One region of the Siminovitchia sediminis genome, then DNA from elsewhere that is predicted to be linked to it. Evidence: a T-box and tRNA genes for the amino acid it is inferred to sense, from the RefSeq annotation. Region 1 holds a T-box; the other holds one or more tRNA genes.

Region 1 (8,376 bases):
AATGAACAGGGGTAGAGTTGTTGTAAACAGGAGGTGTGGATAAAAAAGTGATTATTATATTGTATTTAAGCGTTGCTGTTATTGCGATCGCATTTCTGATTCTCGTAATCAGCCTGACAAAAACATTGAAATCTGTCAAAGAAACATTGGACAGTGTATCAAACACTTTGGATAGCCTTGAAAAACAGCTGCAAGGAGTTACAGGTGAAACGACTATGCTCCTACATAAGACAAATGCTTTGGCAGAGGATATCCAACAGAAAACAGAAAAGCTGGAAACAGTAGTAGATGGCGTCCAGGGTGTTGGACAAGCTGTACAGGGGATTGGCAACACGGTGTCTGATTTGAATACTTCCTTGGAAAAGGTTTCAAGGTCGGTGTCTTCTGCAGTCGTAAGAAATGAAGATAAAATTATCCAAATCGTTCAATGGGGCACCGCATTAAAAGAGTTGAAAGACAAATGGATGTCTGATAAGAAAAAAACAGCGAACACTGCTGCATCCAGTTACAGAGATGATTCGTCAGAAGTAATGGTTCGTACTCAGCAGCTGGAAAGCGGGAGAGGCTGAAAAAATATAAATAGTTAAGGAGGATGAAAGACAAATGAGCAATCAAGATAATGGAACCAGCAATTTTCTAACAGGGATCTTGGTGGGAAGTATCGTAGGAGCAGCTACTGCGCTGCTCTGTGCACCTAAATCCGGGAGGGAATTACGCACTGACTTAACTGAGCAAATGGAGACTTTAAGAGAAAAGTCAGGTGAATGGAAAGAAACGGTTATGGAAAAAGGGTCAGACCTTACCTCAACTGCTATGGAAAAAACGAGCCAAATCCGGCAGACAGCTATGGACAAGGGCAGCAATTTAGCCGAAACAGTAAAAGATAAAGCGGATCAATTCCGGAATACTGCAAAAACAGCTGTGGATGAAGTAGCAGAAAATGCAGAAACCGGTGCCGATGATCTACAGGATACTGTCCATAAGACCGTTGATTTAACAGCAGATAAGACGAAGCAGGCTGTTGACCAGGCCCAGTCAGCAGGATCCCAAAAAAATGATGAAGTTTCTCAGAAAACAGAGCAAATGGCTAAGGAAATAAATCAATCAATGAATCCATAAAAAAGGGCGGCTAATTTGAAGCCGCCCCCTTTTTTATGAACTTTTCTTGACGTCACGCCCAAAGGTTTGCAAGCGGATCGTACTCTGGCGTATGATTATGAGAGAATGGAAAAATATATTTAATGATGAAACAAAACTGAGGAAATGTACGTAGTTGTATACAGGAGAGTGATGATGATGAATGTAACAATATATGATGTTGCGCGAGAAGCAAATGTTTCTATGGCTACTGTTTCCAGAGTAGTCAACGGAAACCCTAATGTTAAACCTGCAACACGTAAAAAAGTCTTGGAGGTCATCGAAAGGCTTGAATATCGCCCGAACGCGGTGGCTCGTGGATTGGCGAGCAAGAAAACCACTACTGTTGGAGTGATTATCCCGGATATCGCCAACATTTTCTATGCCGAGCTAGCACGCGGAATTGAAGATATTGCCACCATGTACAAATATAATATCATTTTAAGTAACTCTGACCAGAATGTGAACAAGGAACTTCATCTGCTGAATACCATGCTTGGAAAACAAGTGGATGGCTTAATAGTCATGAGCCAAAATATAACAGATGATTTTGTTCAAGAGCTGAAACGTTCTCCCGTTCCTGTTGTACTTGCGGGGTCTATGGAGGATTCCAAAACAATACCATCTGTGAATATTGACTATCGTCAGGCTATTTATGACGCAACGAATTATTTCATTAAAGGCGGTCATAAAAAAATAGCCTTTGCCATGGGCCCAATGCGTGATTTAATAAATCACGGAGAAAAGCTTGCCGGCTACAAACAAGCGCTTGAAGAAGCAGGCATTGATTATTTGGAAGACTATGTCATAGAGGGAGATTACACATACGATTCCGGTTTGGCCGGCTGGAAAAATCTAAAAGAACTTGAAAATAGACCTACTGCGGTTGTATCCGGAGATGACGAAATGGCATTGGGTGTCATGCATGGAGCCCAAGATGATGGTTTATCTGTGCCTGAAGATCTTGAATTTATTACTTCCGATAACACGAAACTCGCTTTAATGGTTCGCCCGCAACTAAGTTCGATTGTTCAGCCGTTGTATGATATTGGTGCGGTTTCAATGAGACTGCTGACTAAATTTATGAATAAAGAGAAAGTACAGGATCAGATCGTTGTGCTTCCCCACAGGCTCGAATTAAGGGAATCGACTAAGTCTGCCGAATAACTCAGCGGTGCTGGAGAAGATGACGTAGATATATATTAATCTTAACCAAGAAGCATACCCGTACGGGTCTGCTTTTTATTTTGTAAAACTGGCTTGGGCGGGAATAGCATGGACTTTATAGTGTACTCGTTTCAGATCCGGCAGCGTTATTGGCAAGTGTCATCAGGTACTGCTCGGTCAGGAGGGCCGCCGCACAGGACGTGAGTATCATCCGTAAGCGGCCCTGTATTGCCTGTTTTGGCTCCATGAGTTTTTTTATACTGGAAAAAAATAAGATGTACGGTCTACAAATCTACACGTTGATTTGTTCGCTTTAGCTGCTGGCGTAAATGAATTAACGCGGACTCCATAGTTTGCCTGTTTTTCTCTGTAATTTCCTGTTTACGGGGGATGGGTGGATAAAGATCTGACGGATCTTCCATGATTCCGGCAATGTCCATCCTGCATGGGGCTGCCATTTACGGATCCATGCTTTGGGCAATGGGCCAAAAACGTGTTGTTCGGTCATTTCCAGCCATAAGAGAGACCAGGCCCGAGGAACCACCCGCCAAATATCATAACCTCCACCGCCTACAGCAATCCATCTTCCATGACAATATTGATGAGCCAGTTTATGAGCAATCCGGGGAATTTCCTGTACGTGTTCATGGTAACTGAAAGGTGAGTAAGCGGATCATAATAATGGGCATCTGCCCCATTTTGAGTTTAAATAACGTCTCGTTTAAAATATTCAGCAATATCATAAAATTCCTCTGTATAGGCTTGAATAAAGGATTCATCTTCTGTAAAAGCATCCAAAGGAATGTTAAAAGTGTACCCATAGCCTTTTCCGTGGCCCCATTCATTGCTTTGCCCCGTACCTGGAAACAGGTAACGTCCGGTTTCATGGACGGAGAAAGTGCAGACCGAGTCATTGAGGTTGAAAGTAAGCTCCTTGAACATCCGGGCATCGCAGAAGCAGGTGTCATTGGAAATCCCGATCCTGTCAGAAGTGAAATCATTAAGGCCTTCGTAGCTTTAAATGAAGGGTATAAACGACAGATGAATTTAAAAAGGAGATTCGCCGATTTGTTAAAAAAGGAGATTCGCCGATTTGTTAAAAAAGGGCTTGCTGCCCATGCGGCGCCACGAGAAATAGAATTTAAGGATAAACTGCCTAAGACAAGAAGCGGAAAAATCATTCGACGCGTCTTAAAGGCATGGGAACGACATCGGAAAACATTTCTTTAATTGCGTCCATGATTTGATTGGTACTTGTGAATTTTTTCTCCCTTACAAGTTCTTTAATTAGTTCCTTAGGTGATTTCATGACGAAAAATCATCCTTAGCAAAATTGTTTATCCTAATTACGCCAAGGAGGATTGATTTGAAACTTATTTACACAACTTTTTCCGCACCGTCTGCCTGTCGGAGATTTGTCAACCATGGAAGACTAGAAAGCAGCTGGGCTAAATGGTCTGCCATCACTTAATAAAGCTGTGATGGCCAGTTACTGGGCTGTCACAGCTTTTTACGTATATATTTGTTTCAAACTGCATTAAAAAGTACTAATGGTGCGCAGTTAGCTTTCCAAACATTTGGGAGGACAGCACCCAAGGGGGGGTTTCAGACGCTTGATGAACGTAAGAACAAAAAAGAGGAGGGGGCGTTCATTCCTCCCCATCCTCTTTTTCTTCTGGCTGATCCGGTTGTTCCTTTGTTTCTTCCTCTTTCTTTTGTTCTTCTTGTTGCTTCTGTTTTTGTTCCTCTTCTTTTTTCTTTTGTTCTTCTAGCTGCTTTTGTTCTTCAAGCTTCTTTTTCTCAGCTTCTGCTTTATCTTTTTCAGCTTGCTTCTTCTTTTCTACCGCAGTTGCAGTCTTTTCAGCTTCCTCTTCTCCGTTCTCTTTTAGTTGTGCACCCAGGTCGTTGGAAGGGGAAGATTCTCTTCCTGCAATATCTACTGCTACAACGTAATAGATTCCGTCTCCAACTTTATGCGTTAAGGTACCGTCTGCTAATACGGAGGCCACTTTATTCCCTGATTCGGAGTATATCCGATATCCGACCACATCTTTGCTGGAGGAAGGACTCCATGAGATGGTATTCCCTGAAATCGCTGCTTTCACAGCAGCCGGTGCCTTCCCGTCATCTTTGAGAACAGCGCCTGCAGCCAGGAGATTTTTCCATCGTGAATCATTTGGCGGAATCAAAAGGGAAGGATCAATGGACATCCCGAGTGATATGCGCTTTACAAATTCAGGACTGAGAGTTCCTCCGGGTTTCGTAAATTCCTCAGGTGTTTCGGGAAGGGCCATATAATTTTTGCCGTTGATCGTCACATAACGCCCATTACCCAGACTATCGTCCACTTTTGTAGGTACAAACTTGGCGTTAAATATATCTGACTCCACTAAACCAAGGCTCGAACAAGCTTCCGATGGGAGCAATCCGGATATTGCACAATAGGAGCGGCTCACAATTCCTCCCGGCATCTTAAATCTTTCGCTTGGAGCTATGAGATCAGGTACAGCATCATATGCTCCATTGATCAGGCTTGCCCAAATGCCGTAATTCCGTCTGCTTTCACTGCCGTCGCTGGACAGGGGAGCGGGCTGGCCATAGCCGATCCATGTTCCAAATGTGACATTCGGATTTGATCCAACGAGCCATGCATCATTTGGTCCTGTCGTCGTCCCCGTTTTTCCGGCCCAATCAGCAGAAAACTTTAACATTCCGGGTACCGCAGCTGCAGTCCCATATTTGAAGACATCCCTCATCATGTCAGTCATGAGATAAGCCGTTTGCGGACTGAAAACATCTACGGGTTTGGACTTACGTTCATAAACAACATTTCCATCGGCATCTGTAATTTTTTCGATCATATACGCATCGATAAATTTGCCGCCATTTGCAAAAGTGGTAAATGCATTTGTATTCTCCTCGACAGTGACCCCTTGTTCAATACCTCCGAGCGCAGCGGCATAGGTAGTGCGATCAGTGTCTGTTAAAGTGGTGATACCCATTTTTTCCACATATTTATATGGTTCTTTATCAATTGTTTTTAAATACGTATAAATCGTTGACGCATTATACGAATAGGCCAATGCTTTTCGGGAGGATACAAGGCCATAATACCGTCCGGTAGAATAGTTTTTAAATACCTTCCCTCCAACAGAGATCGGGATGTCTGCCACTACCGCTCCCGGTGCACTCAATCCCATTTCTATCGCAGGAGCATACACGAGCAATGGTTTCATGGTTGATCCATTTTGCCGCTTTGCATTGGTTGCGTGATTTGTCGCTTCTACACTATGATCACGTCCGCCGACAAAACTTAAAATCTTACCGGTTTTATTCTCGATCAGGATAGCACCTATTTGAACCGGCTCAATAACCTCTTCCATTTTGCCTGTTTCTTCATTTTTTACTTTGCTTACTTTTGTATAACCGTAATTGTTGTACTCATCTTTAATTTTTTGGAATTTGTCGTATATCTCCTTATTAATAGTTGTGTGAATGTGATAGCCATTTTGGCGAATATCCCTTTCCGCAAGTGTTTGATATTTACCTTTCAGCTTGCCGTTATCCTTTTCAAGGTCTTCTTTATTGTAACCATCCTTTTCTGCAAGAATTTCAGTCAAGATTTTAATTCCGCGTTCTTCAATCTCTGTCATAAGCCAAGGGTATTTTTCAAACGGTCTTGGCTGCGGCTCAATGAAATCGCCGACGATGTCATATGCCAGGGCCTTATCATATTCTTCTTTTGTAATATAATTTTCCCGATACATACGATAGAGGACTGTCTTCATCCGGTTCAGACCGGGTTCCAGCTGTTTTTCCTCTTTCAATCCGCCTCCCTGGGCGAATGGTGTATACATAAATGGGCTTTGAGGCAATCCTGCAATAAAAGCAGCTTGAGGCAAGTTTAAATCATTGGCATCTACACCAAATATTCCTCTTGCAGCAGCCTGAACCCCACCAATATTTTGACCGGATGAGTTGCGGCCAAATGTCGTGACATTTAAATAGGCCTCCAGTATCTCATCTTTATCCAGAAACTTTTCCAAACGAAGTGCCAGTAAAATTTCTTTTGCTTTTCGGTCAAATGATACTTCATTTGTTAAGATCTGGTTCTTAATGAGCTGCTGTGTCAATGTACTTCCGCCTGTCTGGACAGCAGAATTGCTTAATTCCTGATACACAGCTCTCATCAAAGCTTTTGGAACCACACCATCATGTTCATAAAAATACTCATCTTCTGTGGCGATGACGGCTTTTTTCAAATAGTCGGAAACCTGATGAATGTCCACTTCTTCCCTGTCAATATCGGATTGCAGTTTGCCAAGATAAATATTGTCCGCGAAATACAATTTAGAGGACTCTTCATATTGGTAAATGTCTTTCTTCATGCTGTCGGCAGGGCGAACTTTTTCATCTTTAACCAGGGAAGCAAAGTAACCCGCTCCAACGCCTCCGGCAAAAACTCCTCCCAAAAACAGCAATATGGTTGTGATAAGAATAATATTCCAAAAGACTCCATAGGTGATCCTTGCCTTTTTCCTGATATCTCCAGCCTCCAGTTTATCAGCAAGGGCTTTGGTCCGTTTTCGCAATGTATGAAAAAACTGATGCATGATCCAATACCTCCCAAAATCATTCCTATTATAGCACAAGGGTGTTGGTTTTTTCGGAGGAATTTGACAATATTGGTGAAAATGGCTACAATATTTTTCATACAATAGGATATAAAGCAATGAACGGATAAAGTAGTCAGGCTGTCCCTGTTTAGAAGAGAGCCGGTGGTTAGTGCAAACCGGTACAAACAGCATGCGGCGAATTACATTCGGGAGCTTTTGCCGTGAAATTAAAAGGGTAGCGGCAAACGGTACTGAACCGTTATTTTCTTAGAGTGGGGAATTTTTTTCCCAAGTTGGGTGGTAACGCGATATTCATCGTCCCTTCGTTTGATGCGAAGGGGCGTTTTTATTTTAAAAAGAAAGCAGGGAAATCATTTGGAATCATTACTGGAAGAGCTGAAATGGCGGGGAGTCATTTACCAGCAAACAGATGAAGAGGGTATTAAAGAATTGCTTGATCAAGAGAAAATATCATTATACTGCGGTGTCGATCCGACTGCTGACAGCATGCATATCGGTCATTTGCTGCCATTTCTAACGTTGCGGCGTTTTCAGCAATATGGCCATCGTCCCATCGTCCTTGTTGGAGGCGCAACCGGATTGATAGGGGATCCAAGCGGAAAAAAAGAGGAAAGAAAACTTCTGACACTTGAACAGGTAGACCAGAACGTGCAAGGGATTAGAGCACAGCTTCAAAGAATATTTGACTTTGAAGGTGACAATGCAGCTATCATGACTAACAACTTTGACTGGCAGGGGAAAATGGATCTCATCACCTTCTTGCGTGATTATGGTAAGAACATCGGGGTCAATTATATGCTGGCAAAGGAAACTGTCGCCACTCGTTTGGAAACCGGAATTTCTTTTACTGAATTTACGTATACTCTTTTGCAGGCAATTGATTTCCTTCATTTGTATAAAAATTTCGGGTGTAAAATGCAAATCGGAGGAAGTGACCAGTGGGGGAACATTACAACCGGCCTGGAATTCATCCGTAAGATGGCTGGTGAAGATGCGAAAGCATACGGCCTGACTATACCGCTTGTTACAAAAGCAGATGGAACTAAATTTGGTAAAACAGAAGGCGGAGCCGTTTGGCTGGATCCGGAAAAGACAACACCGTATGAATTTTACCAGTTCTGGATTAATACAGCAGATGCAGATACCGTCAAATATCTAAAATATTTCACCTTCCTTTCTAGAGAGGAAATTGAAGAACTTGAAAAATCATTGCAGGAAGAACCTCACTTGAGAAAAGCTCAAAAAGCACTGGCTGAAGAAATGACCCGCTTAATTCACGGGGAAGAAGCTCTCGAGCAGGCGATTCGCATAACTGAAGCTCTTTTCAGCGGCAATATAAAAGAACTCTCAGTTGAAGAAGTTGAGCAGGGCTTTAAAGACGTTCCTTCATATATACACAAAGGTGGGGACACAGGACTTGTCAATATCCTCGTCG
Region 2 (8,376 bases), on a different contig from region 1:
TTCAACTATTTAAATCCTTATTTAAAGCAATTTCTCACCAAGCAAAGATCCCATTAAAGCAACAGCGATTTCTGCTGTTTTATTTTTCTCATCAAGAATGGGATTCACTTCCACAAACTCTGCAGATGTGACAATTTCAGATTCCGCCAGCATTTCCATCGCCAAGTGGCTTTCACGGTAACTGATGCCTCCTATCACCGGCGTCCCGACTCCCGGTGCATCATCCGGATCCAGGCCGTCGAGATCAAGGGATAAGTGAACTCCATCGGTCTTCTCTTTCAGGTAAGCAATGGTTTCCTCCATGACTTTTGTCATTCCCAGGCGGTCAATCTCATGCATTGTATACACTTTAATGGAATGCTCCTTAATTAAATCTTTTTCGCCGCGATCCAAGTCGCGGGCCCCAATAATAACCACATGTTCAGGCTTTACCTTCGGTTGGAATCCCCCAATCCCAGTCAGGTCAGGATGTCCAAAACCGAGACTGGCCGCAAGCGGCATCCCGTGAATATTTCCTGATGGAGAAGTCTCATCAGTGTTTAAATCACCATGGGCATCAAACCAAATGACACCGAGTTTCTTATAATGCTTGGCTGTACCGGCCAGTGTTCCAATGGCAATGCTGTGGTCACCCCCAAGTACCAGGGGAAATCTGTCTTTTTGTATAATGGAATCCACACAATCTGCCAAGCGGGAAGCAGCTTTTATAATAGATTTAAAGTTTCTTAGGGAGGGCTGCATATTTTTATCATCTTTTATAATTTGAATTGTAATATCACCCAAATCTTCTACCTCATAACCAAGGCGCTCCAACCGTTTGACGGCATCTGCGTACCTCATGGCACTCGGTCCCATATCCACGCCTCTTCGTAACTGCCCCAGATCCATGGGGACGCCAACAATCGACAGTTTCTTCCTCATAAGCTCGCTCCTTCTTTCTCTCTTCTCTGCATTTATTCTATCTTTAGAGCGGCCTATGACTCAACTGGACATAAAAGTGAATATATATGCAGAAGGCGCAGCTTGTTCGTGCTCGTTGAACTTCCCTTGGCGACCATTCTTTCTCTTTTAATGCTGGTTCTTCGGTCACGTTGATGCTGCCTTGCGGCCATTCCTTCTCTTTTGAGGGAGTTACTTTATCTCAGGGCTTGAACCTTAGGATTTCTCCACTAGTTGCCTGTCAGCTACTGAGCGTCTTGGCACTTACTCAGGTTGGACTTCCACCAACCAGCAATTAACGGCTTGCCGGGCGCGCGCCAATAAAAAAACCTTGCAAAAAAGCAAGGTTTTCAATGAATGGAGCCTAGCGGGATCGAACCGCTGACCTCCTGCGTGCAAAGCAGGCGCTCTCCCAGCTGAGCTAAGGCCCCGTCAATATATAAAATAAAAAAATGAGCCATGCAGGATTCGAACCTGCGACCCTCTGATTAAAAGTCAGATGCTCTACCAACTGAGCTAATGGCTCTTGGCTGGGCTAGCTGGATTCGAACCAGCGAATCACGGAGTCAAAGTCCGTTGCCTTACCGCTTGGCTATAGCCCATCAATCTAAAAACACATTAAGTATATTACCCGTAATTCTCATGAACATTCCTATTTATGTAAAAAAATGGTGGTGGGGGACGGATTCGAACCGCCGAACCCGGAGGGAGCGGATTTACAGTCCGCCGCGTTTAGCCACTTCGCTACCCCACCTCAAAATTGGCAAAATAAAAAATGGTGCCGGCCAGAGGACTTGAACCCCCAACCTACTGATTACAAGTCAGTTGCTCTACCAATTGAGCTAGGCCGGCATACCATATTTATATAAATGGTGGAGGATGACGGGTTCGAACCGCCGACCCCCTGCTTGTAAGGCAGGTGCTCTCCCAGCTGAGCTAATCCTCCGACATACAGGATGTACCAGTGCATGCGTTGCGCAGGACGTAATAAGGCGCCCTTAGCATACCATCCTTTATAAAATTGTGATGAGCTTCGCATAACTGCGTCAGCTTCATTCGCTCGGTCAGTCACGTACTAATGTACGCTCCTTCCCTCTCTCCATCGCTTCCTTGTTCTGCTCGCTCCTCCCAATTTTAAGGTGAGCGGAGCTTTGTGATGCTTCATCATTAAAAAGTAAGAATGGTGACCCCTACGGGATTCGAACCCGTGTTACCGCCGTGAAAGGGCGGTGTCTTAACCGCTTGACCAAGGGGCCATTTTTTTAAGCACAATAAAGAGTATAGTGAATGCCAACCAACTTGTCAACACATATTTTGATAAATTTCGAGGTTTTTCAGATTGACGGGTAATTCCCTAAGTTTCAAGCACTTTCCAACTGGGTATTCGCACATTTTCCTATCAAATTTTGTCTGATCTGCACTTAAGGCTGGCTCCTTCATAAAATGTTAATCAATCCTACCAAATCAGGGAGGTGCCTTATATATGAGTGCGGGTTATGGTGCAGGATTTGCGCTGATTGTTGTGTTGTTTATCCTCTTAATCATCGTTGGATCTGCATATGTTGGTTATGGCTGGTAAAAATTTATATTAATCAGGGCTCCCGCATCGACGGGAGCCCTCTGCCTGTCTCTAAGCTTCCAGCCGGGCTTGAACCCTTCCCATGATGGGCTCAATGTATGAGTTAACGTAGATCAAATGAGTGTCGGACGGTTTATTTAATCATATCCTGAAGTTATTATACACAAATTTAACTTAATGTAAAACAAAAAATTGGCCGGCATAATTTGGACATGGTTTTGGAGGTTCTAATTATGAAAATGGATGTTGCAAAATTTAATGCAATCCTCCTTGAAGATAAACTTGAACTCACCATGATGCTTATGTCATTAAAAGATGGGGACAACAACGAAAGCCGCATGATCCGATTATTAAAAAGCTTTTTAGTATCCAATAAACATTGTCGCAATCTAGAAAGATAGCAACATTATTCCAATAATTTTTCTGCCCTTTCAAATCTGGCCAGTGAACAGAGGCTTTCAGCCTCAGAGCGAGGCTGGGACATAACTAGCCACACATAAAGAAAAAAGGTTCCGATCATCGGTTTTTGATGGCCGGAACTTTTTTTGTTGGCTTTTGCTCTTTCAGATCGCCTTAGGTGCTCATAGCGGTGAACTTTCTCAAGTTTACCGCCATAAGCGCAAATCCCAATTCATTGTTCACCTTCTTTTTCCCTCTTACGTAGAAACGGGTGAAACGCAAATTAGCCTTCAGGAATCCGAAGACTGGCTCCACGTCGATTTTGCGTTTCCCGTAGATCTCCCCAGTTTTCCCTTCTGAAAGCTGCTGTCTGATATATTCTTTTTGCTGTTCCCATTTTACATTGTACCTGATTTGCCGGTTATGTCCTTCTTTGGCTTTGGTACACTGGGAACGAAGCGGGCAATCTGAACAGTCCTCACACTCTAGACTTTAAACGTCCGGGTGAAACCACGCCGGTCGGTCCGATTGGATAGGTACCGGAACGTCACCTTCTGGCCATTCGGACAGGTGAAAGAGTCGCTTTCCCCTCTCGTATTCCCAGTTGGCGGAATGGAAGGGGTTGTCCTTAAATTTCTTTTTCTTCTCTTTTCGGTATGTATTGTTTGTATCTCTGCTTTCGCTCCAAAAAGTCCTTAAATTGCTTGCGGTATTGTTTAGGGGGTTTTGCGTGTGGAGCGCAAGCGCTTCCGTTCGCTCATATCCTCTATTTTTTTAGTCTTCCACCGTCTCATCGAGCTTTTCGACTACTTCGGCCAATTCCTTGATGGACAGTTCCTCCGATCTTTCCCGTTCAATTTCCGGAATGATCCTCGTGCTCCAGCAATTCCTCATACATTTGATTGGATTTTTCCACCAGGCTGGCACTGTATCTTTCAACAGACTTGCGTCAGACAAACGTAAACTTATTGGCGTTGGCTTCGATTTTGGTGCCATCGATAAAAATCGCCTCTTCATCGATCAGCTTTTCCTGTACAAGCTGGCATCGGAATTGGACAAAGCACTGGCGCAGCAGCTCTTTGACCTCGGGATGGACGCGAAAACGATTAATGGTGCGGTAGCTTGGTTCATACCCTTGGGCCAACCACATCATACGCACACTGTCCCCAAGCAGCCCTTCGATCTTTCTTCCCGAGAAAACAGACTGAGTGTAGGCGCACAGGATAATCTTCATCATCATCCGCGGGTGATAGGCAGGGCAGCCGGTTTCCCGCACAAAAACAGTGAATGCTTCATCTGGAATGCTTTCCACCACATCGTTGACGGCATAGGCAATATCATTTTCCTGTAGTTTTATTTCCAAATCCAGCGGCAAAACAACCTGATTCATGTTATAATCTTTAAACATAAGGATACCTCCGATTAATTATGGTTGTGGTGACTTTAATTCTATCAGAAGGTATCCTTTTTTACTCGCTAAAACACATAAAGAGTGGCATCTACAGCAACTTATGTTGGTGGATGCCACTCTTTTTATTTACTGGGTTTTGTCCCAGCCTCTAATTGCATAATGTGTTTATACTTAATAAGTCTCGTTTTAAGTTAAAGAACTTCTTCAAGAACTTGGTCTGAGCAAAATCTTCGTATAATATTTTCTGTAATTTTAGAAACGCTATTATTATAATTGTTATGAGAAAGACTACCACACCATGCCATTGAAGAAGCGCTAAATACTGCACCACCGTTGTAGGATGTAAAATATGTCATATCTGCCCTAACCAGAGGATTCTCTTTACCATTCAACCCGGGATAGGCAAAATACTGATCTTCTGGGACAAGCATTGCATTTGCTGAGTGTCCGCTTGAACAAGCTAATAGCATCGTATTCGGTGGTGTACCAAGGGCATAATCAATCCTGTCCATTTCTAACCCACTTGCCCCGCCGTTCACTAGACCAAAATCTCCAATGATTTCTTCTTTATTGACCCCATCAAATATCCACTCTAATCGATGATCAGATGCATCCGGCATAGGATAATATCCTACTGAGACATCAAGACCGTGTGACCCATACCCTGTGCCCCAGATCTTTTGTGGAGCTCTAGCACGGTGTCTCCATAGCCCACCACGCTCACCAGTAGTGCTATGATATAGTTCACCTGGTCTAGCACGCCAAGCCTGATCTCCACTTTCTCCCTTACGCACCTCAATGAGCCATGGTTTTTCAGGATGAACGGTCGTTATCCAATAGAATCCATTACCAGCTAGATATAATGCACGCCCACCAGTATTGATATATTCTTCCCAAGCATCTAACATTCCGCCGGTATAATACTCCGGATGTGATCCCGTTACAACTACCTTATATTTGCTTAACAACTCTGCGCCGTCTCTTATTAGATCATGATCAGTAATAACATCACAATCAATATTTATAGCTTTGAACCAATCTATAAGGTGAAGATCTGCAGGAAATTGCCAGACTGATCCAAATTCATGTCTATATGTTGGGCGCATGTTTAATATTGGTCTGCGCCATGTACTATATTGTACTCCTCTACCATCCACGTGATAATCGTAGGTAGAAAGACCATACATGTTTCGTTCATTTAATTCTAAATCTCTGTCATCAAGAGTAGTTATAATTCCCATTATGGCTTGCCCAACAGCAGCATTTTGCATAACCTGTGTGTTAGCATAAGCCATATAACTTAAAGTCGGTATCAGCACTGCTACCTTTGCCGTTGCTGTATCCTGCGGCGGAGTTATAAAAAAAGGAATATGATCAAAATGTCCATCTTTTTCAACTTTCACTGCGTATGCTCCACTTTTAATATCCAAAGGTATTTGCAGTGAGAATGACTTTTGCCACCTGCAATCATCCAGTGAATCTTCATGAAACCAAATGGCTCCGTACTCTTCAGGTGCATGGATAAAATGCTCTTCACGACCTTTCCAGTTCCAACCTGTCATTCCACGGTCAGGTTGATTTATACAACGTCCATGAAGATTTGACCCTGTTACATCATATACTAAATCTGTTGGAATACCATTTTCAGTTATACCCTCTGCAAAATCCCAAGCAGCTACTGCCCCACCAACCGTTGATCCGTCCTGTAGCTGTTCCACCTCTTTATCATTTAGAGGACGACTATACAATTTTGGTGCATCAATCTTTCCGTTATAGTTAGCTACAACTTTATTTGAATTAGAATCTCTAGATAACCCTGCTATGATAACTGGTACTCCTGCATCAGCGGGAATGGTTGTAAACTTTTCTGTTACTTGACCATCCGATTCAATTGCTGCCACTCTACCAACACGGCTATTTACGCTATTAACTTTCGCCACTTGAGATATAGACACTAACTGATTAGCCACATCAAGTCGAACAACTACAGAATACCAAACTTCAGGAAATAAAGGTTGAGGACATTTCACCCGACTTTCATTTTTTCCATCTCCTACTACAAAGACCAAATGTCCGTCCTCAATTAAGAGCGCCCAGCCCTTTCCACTATTATCTGACCACCTACTAATAATACCTTGCCGTTTTTCCGGTGTTGTGGGCCAAATAAAACATTGTAAAGTAAGACCATCTTTACCATTTAATAAACCATTGTTGTCGCTGCATTCAATATAACCACCAATCTGGGTTTCCTGTTTAATACCCCTGTATGTACCATTTATATTAGAATCAATTACAACTTCCTGGTAGCCAGGCCCATCAGGATTTAAATCACCATGGAATAAACGTACTAATTCTGCACGATATTCTCCTTCGATTTCAGTATTGACAAAAAAATCTAAAGACTCTCCGGGAGCGACATTTGGTCGGTCACAATACCCAGTTATAAAAATACGTGACATATCTTACACCTCCACTTTTTCATTTGAAATTATCCCTAATTGCTTTAGTCGCAATAGGAAAACTGCATGTACAGCTTCTTCTTCTGTTGAGTAAATCGGATGATCCGAGATCTTGGCAAGTTCTCCACGTGATGTCATTTCACCAATTGCATATTTTTTGTATGGTTCCATTACATATACAAAGCTTCTTCCTTCTATAGGTGACATCCGCATGTAGTTTAAAATTTCATGTAGCTCATTTGAATGTGGAGCATCTGCACTCCCTCTTGGATTGAGGCGGTGTTCCTCGATAACTTCCTCAGTTAACAACTTTGACAATTCAGCCTGTCTTCTTTTTGCAAAAAATGGAGCCCAATCCTCGGTCTTGTCCCTAAAAGTTTTAGGATCATTAATCGGCATAAAAAATCCTCCTTCCATATTTTCAATTATTTAAATATGCAAAATTCTTGCCAACTGTTCACCCCTTATTTAGGGGTATTATTTATAAAATATTATTCAAATTTGAAATTTTCTTTCATTTTTGAATATATTGCCATAAAAAATATATTTGTTTTATTATAGAAAATATGTTTCCTGAAGTGTATCAGGAACTCAACTTTAAGAAAGGGTTGAAGTCATCCGAAACGTGTCCCCTATGTATTGAATAGCCGCTACCATTTTGGAAAAACGGTTGATACCCTATTTACGGATTCTTTCTTGAAGCTTTAATCTGGCAGTAACAAATGATTTTTTACCAAAAATACAGATCAGCTAATAAAGAAGCCCAGAGATTAAAATAACTTTATCGTCACTTTACAAAATTCATGAGGGAATATTTTTACAGAGAATTGTCCAGCAATCATGAGTAAGAACGCCGATATTATGTATACCAAAAAACTAAGACAGGGAGCGCCGGGCCTGTTTTGTAATATACACGTCATATCCTTTTATCTTTAATTCATTGGCCAACTTCTCGGCATTCTTCTGATCCGAAAATGCTCCAAGTTGTACTCGATGTAGCTTTTTTGATGGAGCTGGCTTTGATGGCTTTGTAGCCGGTTAGGAGTAACCTTTTTTCAGACCAAGCGCTTTTGCCAATCCATTTTGATGGCCCCTGTCCACTTTGTCTAAGAACGCTGATTGCTTTAACAATCTTGCATCAGCAGCATTGTCGATAAAACCTGATTCGGTCAGACACGCCTGCATACATGACTCGCGGACCATATGGTAATTTGCTTCTTTCTTACCTCGATCTTTTAAACCTGTCGCTTTAATGATCTCGTCGTGTATAATGTTTTGATTCCTGTTTGTTTCCGCTTTTCCGTTATAACTGCCGTTGTAGCTGAATGATTCGAATCCTAGCCCTCCACCAGCGTTTATGTGAAGGGATAAGAAGTAATTAGCTCGCCAAGAGTTTGCCATATCAGTACGCTGTTTAAGGTAGAGCGTTTGGTCCCCTGTACGGCTAAGCTTAACTGTTACACATTGGTATCCATTCATCAAAATCAACTCGATGAGTTTAGAGTTATCAAGAGTTAAGTCCTTTTCACGTAATCCATTCTCAACTGCTACTGGATCTTTACCGCCATGACCTGGATCAAAAAATATTT

Evidence for each region. A T-box is a leader RNA that pairs with one kind of tRNA and senses whether it is charged. The one in region 1 lies ahead of tyrS (tyrosine--tRNA ligase), so its partner is inferred to be a tRNA-Tyr.
Region 2: it encodes a tRNA-Tyr, which carries the amino acid that the T-box ahead of tyrS (tyrosine--tRNA ligase) is inferred to sense. The anticodon was not compared.

Annotation. Positions count from the first base shown of each region.
Region 1 is NZ_JBHUEO010000019.1:89,373-97,748, forward strand. Features, by position in the region: gene ACFSCZ_RS08740 (DUF948 domain-containing protein) at 36-569, shown strand; gene ACFSCZ_RS08745 (YtxH domain-containing protein) at 604-1,119, shown strand; gene ccpA (catabolite control protein A) at 1,294-2,304, shown strand; partial or broken gene ACFSCZ_RS08755 (arginase family protein) at 2,589-3,237, opposite strand; partial or broken gene ACFSCZ_RS08760 (AMP-binding enzyme) at 3,202-3,534, shown strand; gene ACFSCZ_RS08765 (transglycosylase domain-containing protein) at 3,954-6,917, opposite strand; T-box leader at 7,028-7,246, shown strand; gene tyrS (tyrosine--tRNA ligase) at 7,251-8,376, shown strand, end outside.
Region 2 is NZ_JBHUEO010000121.1:55,736-64,111, reverse strand. Features, by position in the region: gene rocF (arginase) at 22-921, opposite strand; tRNA gene ACFSCZ_RS19490 (tRNA-Ala) at 1,298-1,370, opposite strand; tRNA gene ACFSCZ_RS19485 (tRNA-Lys) at 1,393-1,465, opposite strand; tRNA gene ACFSCZ_RS19480 (tRNA-Gln) at 1,467-1,541, opposite strand; tRNA gene ACFSCZ_RS19475 (tRNA-Tyr) at 1,609-1,693, opposite strand; tRNA gene ACFSCZ_RS19470 (tRNA-Thr) at 1,716-1,791, opposite strand; tRNA gene ACFSCZ_RS19465 (tRNA-Val) at 1,810-1,885, opposite strand; tRNA gene ACFSCZ_RS19460 (tRNA-Glu) at 2,121-2,195, opposite strand; gene ACFSCZ_RS19455 (YjcZ family sporulation protein) at 2,423-2,518, shown strand; gene ACFSCZ_RS19450 (hypothetical protein) at 2,752-2,919, shown strand; partial or broken gene ACFSCZ_RS19445 (transposase) at 3,104-4,325, opposite strand; gene ACFSCZ_RS19440 (N,N-dimethylformamidase beta subunit family domain-containing protein) at 4,520-6,787, opposite strand; gene ACFSCZ_RS19435 (N,N-dimethylformamidase alpha subunit family protein) at 6,791-7,186, opposite strand; partial or broken gene ACFSCZ_RS19430 (SPOR domain-containing protein) at 7,664-7,780, opposite strand; gene ACFSCZ_RS19425 (N-acetylmuramoyl-L-alanine amidase family protein) at 7,826-8,376, opposite strand, start outside.